Regions from separate parts of the Clostridium isatidis genome, predicted to be linked through region 2. Evidence: riboswitches for the same ligand, from Rfam matches in the RefSeq annotation. Region 2 holds a riboswitch; each other region holds the start of a gene.
What was found. A riboswitch is a leader RNA that binds a small molecule or an ion and turns the genes downstream of it on or off. The one in region 2 is predicted to bind S-adenosylmethionine.
Positions count from the first base shown of each region.

Region 1 (3,370 bases), 760 kb from region 2:
CTTTAGATGATTCTGCTAATAAGAGACTTTCTGTTTCAGAAGCCTTTTTAGCTTTAGATGGAGTTTTAAATTTATATATGAATATTTCAAGTAATTTAGTAGTTTATGAAAAAGTAATTGAAACTCATGTTAATAAGGAGCTTCCATTTATGGCAACAGAAAATATATTAATGGAAGAAGTTAAAATGGGTGGAGATAGACAAGAACTTCATGAAAAGATAAGGGTACACTCTATGGAAGCTGCAAGGAAAGTTAAAGAAGAAGGTTTAGATAATGATCTTATTGAAAGATTAATAAATGATCCAAGTTTTAGTCTAGATGAAGAAAAAGCAAAGAGTATATTAGCTGCTAAGAAGTTTACAGGAAGAGCAGAAAATCAAGTGTTAGATTTTATAAATGAAGCAGTTAAGCCGATATTAGAAAAAAACAAGGATTTATTAGGAGAAGAAGCAGAGATAACGGTATAAAATATAAAAATATAACAAAGAACAATAGGAAAATTTATATTTAAATTTACTATTGTTCTTTATTATTTTATTTAAAGTTTTGGTTGTAATAATTATAAGTCGTTATAAAATGAGAGTAAGCAAAATATATACACTTAAACAATATCCTCGTAAATGATAATAAATAATAAAATAAATTATAGTTTATCAAAAAAATCAAGATTTTAATAATAATAAATATTAATAAGGTGCAAGTTGCAATTTGAAAAATTAATGATATTATTAAATAGTAATTGATAAAGATAATATATATTATAAAGGGTGATAAAATGAAATTTAAGTTAGATGTTCATACTCATACAATAGCTAGTGGACATGCTTATTCAAGCTTAATGGAAAATGCTAAAGCAGCTTCTGAGAAGGGAATTAAAGTTTTAGGAACTACAGAACATGGAATTACTATGCCTGGTTCACCTCATATTTGGTATTTTTCAAATTACAGAGTCTTACCTAGAGAACTTTTTGGAGTTACCATGCTGTATGGCGTTGAAGCTAATATAATGGATTATGATGGTAATTTGGATATGGAAGATTCTATGTTAGATAAACTCGATATTGTAATTGGGAGTATACATACTGAAGTATATAATGTAGGAAATGTAGAGGAAAATACGAGAGCTTTTGTTAACGCAATAAAAAGAGGTAAAATTGATATAATAGGTCATTTAGGAAATCCAGCTGTTCCAGTTGATTATGAAGAAATAGTGATATGTGCAAAAGAAAATGATGTATTAATTGAAATAAATAATAGTTCCTTTACTACTTCTAGACCAGGAAGTTTTACAAATTGTAAAAAAATAGCTTTATTATGTAAGTTACATAATGCAAGGATTGTTATTAATAGTGATGCCCATTTCTGTACTAAAATTGGAGAATTTTCGGAGGCTATTGAAATGCTTCAATCTATAGATTTTCCTAAAAATCTTATTATAAATGATAATCCAAATGAATTATTAGAAAAGTTAAAGAAAAAAGGAAAGTTAAAGGATTTGTAAATATGATGTTAAATAGATATTGACAATGTATTTTTATTAAAGTAAAATTAATCCAAACTAAACAATCTTAAATCTTATCAAGAGTGGTGGAGGGACTGGCCCTATGAAACCCAGCAACAGCTGTCTAATTAAGATAGAAATGTGCTAATTCCAGCAGGAGTTTTCCTGAAAGATAAGAAGTGATAGAAAAATTTTAATATATTTTTGGAATTTGGTTTTTCCACTTCTTATTTTAAGAAGTGGTTTTTTATTTATTCTTATAATAAATAGCGTAGGAAAGGAGAGAAATTATGCCAGTAATTATTCCAGAAGGCTTACCAGCAGCTAAAATTCTTACAAATGAAAAGCTTCCTGTTATATATAAGGAGAAATTCAATAATGATTTAAAGACTATTAAGATAGGAATTTTAAATTTGATGCCTACAAAAATTAACACAGAAACTCAACTTTTAAGACTTCTTGCAAATACTGATATAAATGTAGAAGTTGAGCTTATTTATATTAAGGAGCATAAGTGTAAAAATACTCCTAAAGAACACCTCCTAAACTTTTATAGAAATTTCAAGGAAATAAAAAATGAAAAATTTGATGGATTTATAATAACAGGGGCACCAATTGAACATTTAGAATTTGAGGAGGTAGATTACTGGGAGGAACTAAAAGAGGTAATGAGTTATTCAGTAGAAAATGTTACTTCAACTTTTCATATATGTTGGGGAGCCCAAGCTGGCCTATATTATCATTTTGGTATTCCTAAATATCCTTTAGATAAGAAATTATTTGGTATTTTCTCGCATAAAGTAAATGATAAGAGTGCTAGTTTATTAAGGGGTTTTGATGATGAGTTTTATGTGCCTCATTCAAGACATACAGATATTTTAAAAGAAGATATTTATAAGGTTCCAGGACTTACTATTTTATCAGAATCAGAGGAGGCTGGAGTATATCTTGCTTATGCTAATAATGGAAAACAAATTTTTGCCACTGGCCATTCTGAATATGATTCTAATACTTTAAAGCAAGAATATGAAAGAGATAAATCAAAAGGTATTAATATAGATATACCAAAGAATTATTTTTCTAAGAATGATCCTAATAGTGAACCTATTGTAAGATGGAGAGCACATGCCAATTTATTATTTTCAAATTGGTTAAAATATTATGTTTGTAAGGATAGTTAATATATTATTATAAAAAAACCATTTGCAAAAATGCAAATGGTTTTAATTATTGACAAAAAAAATAAAAGTGATAACATAAAACAGATATCAACATTTTATGAGATATAATATAATTCCCTAATTATATTATACATCTTGCAAAAAACAATGTCAATAACTTTTTTATAAAATTAATCTATTAAGGGGAGTGATTTATTTGAATAATAATTCTGAATGGTTTGCTGAAAAGGAGTGGCTTCAAAAAGTCCTTACTGAAGTTAGAAAACAGCTAAATGAAAAGCGCAATTATAAAGAGCGTTTTAAAAAGGAATATATAGAAACTCATAAAGAAATGTGGGATAATATCGGTTCAGTTGCCATAAATAATGGATTAGATCAAGTTGTAGATTTTATGCAATTTATCAATTCAACTAAAATGCAAAAAAGAAATCATGAATTTACAAGACAAATGGAAGAAAAATATGAACAAATGCTATTATCACCTTATTTTGGGAGAATGGATTTTATTGAGCATGACAATGATAAAGCTGAAAAGTTTTATATAGGAATTTCTAATCTTATTAATGAGGAATTTGATTTTTTAGTATATGATTGGAGAGCACCGGTTTCAAGCATGTTTTATGAATATGAAATTGGAGAAGGAAAATATAAATCCCCTGAAGGAATAATTAATGGAAAGATAATCTTA
Region 1 is NZ_CP016786.1:1,104,562-1,107,931, reverse strand. Features, by position in the region: gene purB (adenylosuccinate lyase) at 1-467, shown strand, start outside; gene BEN51_RS05225 (phosphatase) at 776-1,501, shown strand; SAM riboswitch class I at 1,573-1,680, shown strand; gene BEN51_RS05220 (homoserine O-succinyltransferase) at 1,792-2,682, shown strand; gene helD (RNA polymerase recycling motor HelD) at 2,879-3,370, shown strand, end outside.
Region 1: another riboswitch for S-adenosylmethionine. It lies ahead of BEN51_RS05220 (homoserine O-succinyltransferase); the one in region 2 lies ahead of BEN51_RS01740 (O-acetylhomoserine aminocarboxypropyltransferase/cysteine synthase family protein).

Region 2 (3,370 bases):
AAAAATAAATAAGTTATTAAATATATTCAATAAATTAAGAGAAAATAATTTAAAATACGGAAAAACAAATGAACTTGCAATTTTAGCAATACTAGCCTTATCAGAAAAAACTGTTGAAGAAATTACGAGAGATATAATAGATATTTTTAATGTGTTAAAGAAAGAAAAACTAGTCGGTTTCTTTTCTGCTACAAAAGCTCAAGGTTTAATGTTTGCAGCTCTTCTATTGATTATAGATTACACAAAAGAAAGCAATCAAAATGCTTTTAAAGAAATTGCTGTAAAAAGCGTAATATCAATAATTATAGAAGAAATTGCTCTTATGAGTACTGTGGCCATAACATCTGCAGCAGCAGCTTCAAGTGCATCATCCTAGTGTTTACAAGGATGAAACTGCCAGTTGACAAATTGCAAGTGCTGGTTGGTTTTAATTTTTTATATATCTTTTAGAATATACTTGAGGTGATAAATATGAATTTTTCAGAAAAGCTGCAGATATTAAGAAAAGAAAAAAGGCTTTCTCAAGAAGGCCTTGCTGAGAAGTTAAATGTATCAAGACAAGCTGTTTCAAAGTGGAAATCAGGACAAAGCTTTCCTGAGTTAGATAAGATTATTATTTTATCAGATATATTTAGAGTTACAGTAGATTAACTTGTTAAAGATAATATAGAATTTAGAATAAATATAGAAGATAAAAAAACAGAAGAAAAGAAAAATGATGAGCAAGAAAATACCATAAATAAAGTTTGTGAAGAAGAGTATGAAAAACAAGGATTCTATAAGAAAAATATAAATAAATTCAGAATTGGTAATAAAGAAGATAATAAAGATAGTGATATAAAAAAAGATGACGCTGATATCCTTGGAGAAGATGATGATATTGATGAAGAAGATGATGAAGATATTGTTGAGAATAGCGGTTACACTGGTGAATTTATTATTATAGGTACTATTATAGGTATGATTATTTATTTTATTACAAAAAATAGTTCGTATATTATAATAATAGGACCATTATTAGGATTTGTTTTGGATAGTGTTTATGAGTTATATTTACGAATAAAGAGGAAGGAATAAAGAAATATGAACACAAGGGAATACAAAAGAAATATTAGAAAAGAAGTACTAATGAAAAGATCGGAAATGAAGGTAGAAGAAAAAGAGCTTAAAGACAATATTATTTTAGAAAAATTATTTCAAACTGATTTATATAAAAATGCAAGAAATATTTTTACCTATATAAGCTTTGGAGATGAAATAAATACAATAAAGCTTATTAAAAGAGCTTTTAAAGATAAAAAAAATATAGCAGTTCCCAAAACTTATAGAGAAACAAAAACAATGCATGCAATATTTATTCATAGTCTTAGAGAATTAAAGGAAAATTATATGGGTATCCTCGAACCAATTGATGATAGTATTGTTGTAAAAAAAGAAGATATTGATTTAATAATTGTTCCAGGAACAGTTTTTGATAGAGAATTTAATAGAATAGGCTATGGTGGAGGATATTATGATAGATACTTAGAGGATATTGCATATAAAAATAATAAAGTTGTATTAGCCTATGATTTTCAAATTATAGATAAAATAGAAAGTGAAGAACATGATATAAAGATGGATCTTATAATAACAGATAAGGATGTTATAAGTAGAATATAAAAAAGTATAAAAATATTATTGCACATTTAGAAGTTTTAGTATATTATATAAAATAAATAATTAAATAGAAAGAAGGCTTTATTAAGAATGGTGGAGGGACTGGCCCTGTGAAACCTGGCAACCTACTAACAGCTTTAGTGTGGTGCTAAATCCAGCAGATTATTAGATCTGAAAGATAAAGTATATTAGTTTTATACAGTGATTTTGTTATTTATAGGTTGTTTCTTATTAAGAAGCAACCTTTTTTATTTATAAATTTAGCAATGAGTATATAAAAAGGAGGCATTAAAATGAGTAACAATTTTAAAAAGGGAACAATATGTGTTCAAGGAGGGTATAGCCCAAAGGCAGGGGAACCAAGGGTGTTACCAATTTATCAAAGTGTAACATATAAGTTTGATGATCCTAGTAATTTAGAGGATTTATTTAGTTTGCAAGCTGTGGGACATTTATATAGTAGAATTTCTAACCCAACAGTTGCAGGATTTGAAGAAAGGTTTGCCCAATTACAAGGTGGCATTGGGGCAGTTGCCACATCATCAGGGCAGGCAGCTATTCTTTATTCAATAATTAATATATGTAAATCAGGAGATCATATTATAGCATCTTCAAGTTTATATGGTGGAACAGTGAATTTATTTAAAGTTCATTTAAAGAACTTAGGAATTGAAGTGTCCTTTGTGAGTCCAGAGGCTTCTAAAGAAGAGATATTATCAGCAGCCAAGGAAAATACTAAAGCTATATATGGAGAAACCATCGGTAATCCAGAATTAAATATTTTAGACTTTGAAAAATTTGCAGAAACTGCAAAAATTCTTAAGGTACCATTTATAGTTGATAATACAGTAGCTTCTCCATATCTTTGTAATCCCTTTGAACATGGGGCTAATATTGTTATACATTCAACAACAAAATATGCTGATGGACATGCTCAAAGTATTGGGGGAATAGTTGTAGATGGAGGAAATTTTGACTGGAGTAATGGAAAGTTTGAAGATTTTACAACACCAGATCCAAGTTATCATGGATTAGTTTATACAGAGGCATTTAAAGAAGCTGCCTATATTACTAAGCTTAGAGTGACTATAGCAAGAGATTTTGGAGCATGTTTAAGTCCATTTAATGCGTATATAACAAATTTAGGATTAGAAACTCTTCATTTAAGAATAGAAAGACATTCACAAAATGCTTTATCCTTGGCAAAGTGGCTAGAAAAACATCCAAAAGTTAAGTGGGTTAACTATCCATATTTAGAAACAAGTAAGGAATATGAAAAAGCTAAAAAATATTTAAATGGCGGGGGAAGCGGTCTTCTTACCTTTGGATTAGATACTGATATAGAGGGAACTAAGAGATTTCAAAGGGCATTAAAATTAATTTCCCTAGCAGTTACCTTAGGAGATACAAGAAGTTGTATATTACATCCTGCAACAACAACTCATAGTCAGCTTTCAGAAAAGGAATTAGAAGGAGCTGGTGTAACAACAGACTTATTAAGAATATCAATAGGAATTGAAGACATTGAAGATATAATTAAGGATGTAGAGCAAGCTTTAGAAGCAGTTTAAGATTATAGGAATATAAATCTATATTGATAACTTCAACCCTCTTTGTTATAATAATTTGCAGCAAAATTGAATTATAAGTGCTTAGCACTTTTTATAAGGGGGGGTTAACTTGTTTAATAAGGAAGAATTAGAAATATTAA
Region 2 is NZ_CP016786.1:344,416-347,785, forward strand. Features, by position in the region: gene BEN51_RS01725 (DUF4003 family protein) at 1-376, shown strand, start outside; gene BEN51_RS01730 (helix-turn-helix transcriptional regulator) at 472-651, shown strand; gene BEN51_RS01735 (5-formyltetrahydrofolate cyclo-ligase) at 1,084-1,662, shown strand; SAM riboswitch class I at 1,738-1,844, shown strand; gene BEN51_RS01740 (O-acetylhomoserine aminocarboxypropyltransferase/cysteine synthase family protein) at 1,953-3,230, shown strand; gene BEN51_RS01745 (hypothetical protein) at 3,340-3,370, shown strand, end outside.

Region 3 (3,370 bases), 390 kb from region 2:
TAATAAAATAATAAATGGTATTGATCTTGTTATATTTATTATCTTCTCTAAAATATAGTAAATTAGCTCATTTTCTAATATATTCCCTTTCTTTGTCACTACTAATATAATTCCTAAAAAAAGTCCGACAATAAAAGATATAATACCTGCTACTATAATCATAAGTAAGGTTTCTCCAGTAGCTTTAATAATTTCATCTACTTTCGGTAATACATTAGGCAATAACTTTTGTGCTAACTCTGCCATCTTTAATCACCTCAACTTCCACATTATTTTCTTCAAGGTATTTAATAACATTTCGGACTTTCTCTTCTTCTCCTCTTATAATTACAATAAGTCCTCCAAGAGGGGCATCTTCAATTATTTCAACATTTCCAAAAATAATATTAGCATCCACATTAAATTCCCTAGATATTATTGAAATTATTGGTTCGGTTGTACTATTTTCAAGATATTTAAGTTTTAAAATTTTCTCATCCTCTCTAATTTCTACAACTGAAGATTTGTCTTCTATGAGGTAATTAATATTGCTTAATATAGATGTACTTTCTATAAAGTTTCTTGTAATTTCTTGCTTAGGCTCTGAAAATACTTTAAATATATTTCCTTCCTCCACTATCCTTCCCTTCTCCATAACAGCAACTCTTGTACATATTTCCTTAACTACCTGCATTTCATGTGTTATTACTACAATTGTTAAATTAAGCTTTTTATTTACTTCCTTTAAAAGCCTTAGTATTGATTTCGTTGTCTGTGGATCTAAGGCACTAGTTGCTTCATCACAAAGTAGAACCTTTGGATCATTAGCTAAGGCCCTTGCAATTCCCACTCTTTGTTTTTGACCGCCGCTTAATTGAGATGGATATGCACTTTCCTTATCCTCCAGTTCAACAAGTTTTAATAGAGATAAAACTTTCCCTCTTATTTCTTCCTTAGACAATCCACTCCCCCTTAATGGGTAAGCTATATTTTCAAATACCGTTCTTGATTTCATAAGATTAAAATGTTGAAATATCATGCCTATCTTTTTTCTTTCTTTCCTAAGTTCCTTATTTGATAAAGTTACAAGATTCTTACCATCTATAATAACTTGTCCTTTATTGGGTTTTTCAAGAAGGTTTATGCATCTAACAAGGGTCGATTTACCAGCTCCACTAAAGCCTATAATTCCATAAATATCTCCCTTATTAATCTTTAGTGTTACATCTTTTACTGCCTCTACTTTGCCAGCTTTTGTAGTATAACTTTTGCATAAATTTTTTAATTCTATCACCTTTCCCCCTCCTTTTTATTTAAAAATAAAAAAACTGCTTTCCTAAAAAATAAGAAAGCAGTGTAATAAACACATTAAACTTTCTATCTTTTAGACGTAGTTAACCTGTAGAATTTAGCACCAAAAATCATCCTAATTTCGCTTAATAATTTTGGTTGCTAGACTTCACAGGGCCAGTCCCTCCGTCTTTAGATAAAAAGTTATTTAGTTTTAGATTACTTGTTTTGTATTATATATTTACAGCTGATAAATTGTCAATATATTTTTTTATTAATAACTTGTTCATCTTAAATTAAAACATATTTAAAAATAATAAAGATTGGCTAGGATAGTAGGATTCGAACCTACGAATGCCACAGTCAGAATGTGGTGCCTTACCACTTGGCGATATCCCATCATTTGGAGCAAATAGTGGGAAGTGAACCCACCTTTCCAGCTTAGAAGGCTAGAGTATTAACCAATATACAATACCAGCCCTTTATTATAGAGAATTATAACTCTAACAATATTTCTTGTCAATTTATTTTTACTTATAAAATATAAACAAAAAACCTCTGATAATTATATATATAATAATCAGAGGTTTTTAAATCCATTTATATTTTTATTATGGTAATTCAAAATTCATTAAATTAATTACTCTTCTAATTCTGAGAATTCGTCTTTACCAACTCCACAAAGTGGACATAACCAATCTTCTGGAACATCTTCAAAGGAAGTTCCTGGTTCTACTCCATTATCTGGATCTCCTAGTTCTGGATCATAAATGTATCCACAAACATCACATATAAATTTTTTCATGCTCAATACCTCCTACAATGTTTTCTATTATTAAATATATTATCAAATATATTTAATTTAATTTAACAACATTTTCCTTAGATTTGCAATGCTATATTTTATAATATTGAACTTATATAATCTGCTGCCTTTTCTACATCCTTCTTAGATTCTTCATTAAGAGAGAATCTTACTCTTACTGGGAAATTAACTTCAATCATACCAGTAGACTTTATTATTGAGGAAGTGCTTAATACCTTTGCATTAGTTTCATTTAAGTAATCCTGAATTATTTCTATAGGTTCTCCACTCCATCCAAAGGAGCCAAATGCAGCAGCTACTTTACCTTCTAAATTCATATCCTTTAACTTCTTTAAAATATTTTCAATGGATCCTATTAAATCACCATATCTTGTTGAAGTACCAAATAGCAATGCATCTGAATTTCTAATGGCTTCTATAATATCACTTTCTTCGCTCTTATCAGCATTAAATATAGCTACTTCTATATCTTCAGCTTCAAGATCCTTCTTAAACTTCTCTGCAATAGCTTTTGTTGAATTTGTCATTGTTGTATATACTATAGCAGCTTTTTTTCCTTTCTTAGTTTGCCTACTTCTCTCATCATATATACTGATATATTTTTCTATATTTTGATCTAATACATATCCGTGAGATGGTGCTATCAGTTCAATTTCTAATTCTTTTAATGCAGAAATTAATGGTCTTACATATTTTTTATGTGGTGACATTATAAGATCATAATATACTGTAAATGCTTCTGTAATATCCATATCTGTCTTGCTGTCAAAGGTCTCATTGGCTGATAAATGTGTACTAAATACATCACAAGGGAATAATATTTTATCTTCAATGCAGTAAGTAATCATTGTTTCCTCTGTATGAAGATATGGTGTCATTCTAAATAGCAATGTTTTTCCACCAATATCAACAGTATCTCTATCTTTTACAACTAAAAAGTTTCTATCATGTAGTTTGTATAATTCCTTTATATGATATACAGCTTTTTCACTACAAATTATTGTTGCATTAGTAGCTTGTCTTGCTAATCCGCCTAAAGCTCCAGAATGATCAGGTTCTGTATGGTTTATAACGATATATTGTATTTTCTTTAAATCAATAATCTTTTTTAAATTTTCTATATATTGCTTTGTAAACATTATATCTACTGTATCTATTATTGTTGGTTTTTCTGTTTCTAATAAATAGCTGTTATATGTTGTTCCTTGTTCTAATATTAGTCTATGAAATGGTACTTTTCTATCGTCTATAACTCCTACTGAATAAATATTATCT
Region 3 is NZ_CP016786.1:2,820,028-2,823,397, forward strand. Features, by position in the region: gene BEN51_RS13365 (methionine ABC transporter permease) at 1-246, opposite strand, end outside; gene BEN51_RS13370 (methionine ABC transporter ATP-binding protein) at 215-1,273, opposite strand; SAM riboswitch class I at 1,354-1,472, opposite strand; tRNA gene BEN51_RS13375 (tRNA-Gln) at 1,594-1,668, opposite strand; tRNA gene BEN51_RS13380 (tRNA-Arg) at 1,674-1,748, opposite strand; gene rd (rubredoxin) at 1,910-2,074, opposite strand; gene BEN51_RS13390 (FprA family A-type flavoprotein) at 2,173-3,370, opposite strand, start outside.
Region 3: another riboswitch for S-adenosylmethionine. It lies ahead of BEN51_RS13370 (methionine ABC transporter ATP-binding protein); the one in region 2 lies ahead of BEN51_RS01740 (O-acetylhomoserine aminocarboxypropyltransferase/cysteine synthase family protein).

Region 4 (3,370 bases), 1.1 Mb from region 2:
AGAAATTTAGAGACAATGTTCTTGGAAGTTTAGTAATAAATATAGATGAAAAAGATCAAATTAAGGTTATAGAGTATTTAGAAAAGAAAAATATAATTTTGGAGGTGATTAACTAATGTCAGAAATTTTATTACCAGCCATATATGACACCATTGTAATGGTATTTTTCTCTACATTATTTGCAGTAATTTTAGGTTCAATACTAGGAATTATATTAGTTTTAACCTCACCTAAAGGCTTAAAGGAAAATAGGACAGTATATCAAATTTTAGACGCGATAATAAATGTTTTAAGAAGTTTTCCTTTTATAATTTTGATAGTAGTTATTATTCCTTTAACAAGAACAATTGTTGGAAGATCAACAGGAACAGCAGCTGCAATAGTTCCACTAACAATAGCAGCAGCACCTTTTGTTGCAAGAATAATAGAAGCATCCCTAAAGGAAGTTGATCCAGGCGTTATAGAAGCAGCAAAAAGCTTTGGAGCTTCAAATGCACAAATAATTTTTAAAGTTATGATAAAGGAGGCAGTTCCTTCCATAATATCAGGTTTAACATTAACCGTAATCAATATAATTGGATATTCTGCAATGGCTGGATCAGTGGGTGCAGGCGGACTTGGTGATGTAGCTATAAGATATGGCTATCAAAGATATGAAACTGATGTAATGATTGTAACAGTAATACTATTAATTATAATAGTTCAAGGCTTACAATCTTTAGGTAATAATTTATATAAAAAATTATCTTAATAATAAACTAATAAATTAAAAAATAATAAATTTAAGGGGGCAATATATATGAAAAGAAAAAGAATATTATCATTAGTATTAACAGGAGTTTTAGCTTTAGGATTAATAGGATGTGGACAAACTAAAGCTTCAGATGAAAAAACAACAACTGGTGGAGAAGATAAAACAATAACAGTAGGGGCTACTCCAGTACCTCATGCAGAAATATTAAATGCAATAAAAGGAGATCTTGAAGCTAAAGGATATACTCTTGAAATCGTAGAATATACTGATTATGTTACTCCAAACACTGCTTTAGCAGATGGAGATTTAGATGCAAACTACTTCCAACATATAGCATACTTAAATGAAACAAATGAAGGAAAAGGTCTAGATTTAACTTATACAAAAGCTATTCACTTAGAGCCAATGGGAGCATATTCAAATACAATTAAAAATTTAGATGAATTAAAAGAAGGAGCTAGAGTAGCAGTTCCTAACGATCCATCAAATGAAGCAAGAGCTTTAAGATTATTAGAAAAAGCAGGCTTAATAAAAATTGCAGATGGTGAATTAGTTACTGTTAAGGATATTACTGAAAATCCTAAAAATTTAGAATTTGAAGAACTTGAAGCAGCTCAATTACCAAGAGTATTAGAAGAAGTTGATTTAGCAGTAATAAATAGTAATTATGCTTTAGAAGCTAATTTAAATCCAGCAAAAGATGCTTTAGTTTTAGAAGATAAGGATGCAGAAGCAGCAGAAAATTATAGAAATGTATTAGCAGTTAGAAAGGGAACTGAAAATGATGAAAAAATTAAAGCTTTAACAGAAGCTTTAACATCAGAAACAGCTAAGAAATTTATTGAAGAAAAATATGCTGGTTCAGTAATCCCATCATTTTAATAATATATAAAACTAAATATTTTCTTTCTTATCAAGAGAGGTGGAGGGACTGGCCCTATGAAACCCGGCAACCTATAATAAGAGAAAAGTAACTCTTGTTAGTTTGGTGCTAAATCCTGCAGCTGTAGCTGAGAGATAAGGGAATAAATTTTCTGTGTTTTTATGCACTTGAGGTTTATTCTCAAGTGCATTTTTATTAAATTCTTGAATAATCTAAAATTTTAGGAGGTATTATAAATGAGAAAAAGAAGAATTCTTTCATTATTATTAACAGGTATATTATCAATAGGATTAATAGGTTGTGGAAATGCAGGTGCTTCAGAAGGAAATAAAGCAAAAGAAGAAGATAAAACAATAAAAATCGGGGTTACACCAGTACCTCATGCAGAAATAGTAAATGCAATAAAACCAGATCTTGAAGCTAAGGGCTATACAGTAGAAGTAATAGAATATACAGATTATGTTACTCCAAATACAGCTTTAGCTGATGGAGACTTGGATGCAAATTACTTTCAAACTATTCCTTATTTAGAGGAGACAAATGAAGGAAAAGGATATGATTTAACTTATACTAAAGGAGTTCATTTAGAACCAATAGGAATATATTCAGCTAATATTAAAAGCTTAGATGAGCTAAAAGATGGAGCTAGGGTGGCAGTTCCAAATGATCCATCAAATGAAGCAAGATCATTAAGATTATTAGAAAGTGCAGGATTGATAAAGCTTAAAGAAGCAGAATTAGTTACACCTAAGGATATTGTGGAAAATCCAAAAAATCTTGAATTTGAAGAATTAGAGGCAGCTCAACTACCAAGAGTTTTAGAAGAAGTAGCTATAGCAGTTATTAATGGTAACTATGCCTTAGAAGCAGGTTTAAGTCCAGCAAAGGATGCTTTATATTTAGAAGATGCTACTACAGAAGCTTCAAAAAAATATCATAATGTTATTGCTGTAAAAAAAGGAAATGAAAATAGTCAAAAAATTAAAGATTTAACAAAAATTTTGACTTCAGATAAAGTTAAAAAATTTATAGAAGATAATTATAATGGGTCTGTGCTTCCGGTATTTTAATATAAGGATATCTTAAATAAAATGGATAATTGACAATTGTAAAGATTGCTATTTCCTTCTTAGAAGTGTTAATTTTTTAATTTGTAACCAAGTAAAAGTAAAATTAATATACTGAATTATGGAATATGATTTTACATAGCACTTTAATAAGGAGGAAAAAGCTTGGCAAAGTGGGTACTAGACGCAGGTCATGGCGGATGTGATGCTGGAGCAGTTGGAAAAAACAATAGAAGAGAAGCAGATATAAATTTAGAAGCTGCCTATGAAGCCATGAGATTATTAGAGAAGAATGGTGAAACAGTTTTACTGACAAGAGCATCTGATGTTTATTTAAGTTATAAAGATAGAGCTAAAATAGCAAATGATTGGGGAGCAGATTATTTTATAAGCTTTCATATGAATTCCTTTGTTGATCCTTTAGTAACTGGAACAGAAGTTTTTATATATGAAAAAGGAAGCAAGGCAGAAGAACTGGCAAGTCTTATAAAAGCTGAGATTGTTGCAAACTTAAGATCTAAGGATAGAGGGATAAAGGAAGCCAGCTATATTGAATTAAGGGAAACTAATATGCCGGCTGTAATTATAGAAGCTGAATTTTTATCAAATGAAGAAGTAGAAAAGAACTTTGATAGTAAAAAGTATGGTTATATGGTTGCTAAGGCT
Region 4 is NZ_CP016786.1:2,145,967-2,149,336, reverse strand. Features, by position in the region: gene BEN51_RS10140 (methionine ABC transporter ATP-binding protein) at 1-116, shown strand, start outside; gene BEN51_RS10135 (methionine ABC transporter permease) at 116-751, shown strand; gene BEN51_RS10130 (MetQ/NlpA family ABC transporter substrate-binding protein) at 800-1,636, shown strand; SAM riboswitch class I at 1,662-1,778, shown strand; gene BEN51_RS10125 (MetQ/NlpA family ABC transporter substrate-binding protein) at 1,874-2,707, shown strand; gene BEN51_RS10120 (N-acetylmuramoyl-L-alanine amidase family protein) at 2,870-3,370, shown strand, end outside.
Region 4: another riboswitch for S-adenosylmethionine. It lies ahead of BEN51_RS10125 (MetQ/NlpA family ABC transporter substrate-binding protein); the one in region 2 lies ahead of BEN51_RS01740 (O-acetylhomoserine aminocarboxypropyltransferase/cysteine synthase family protein).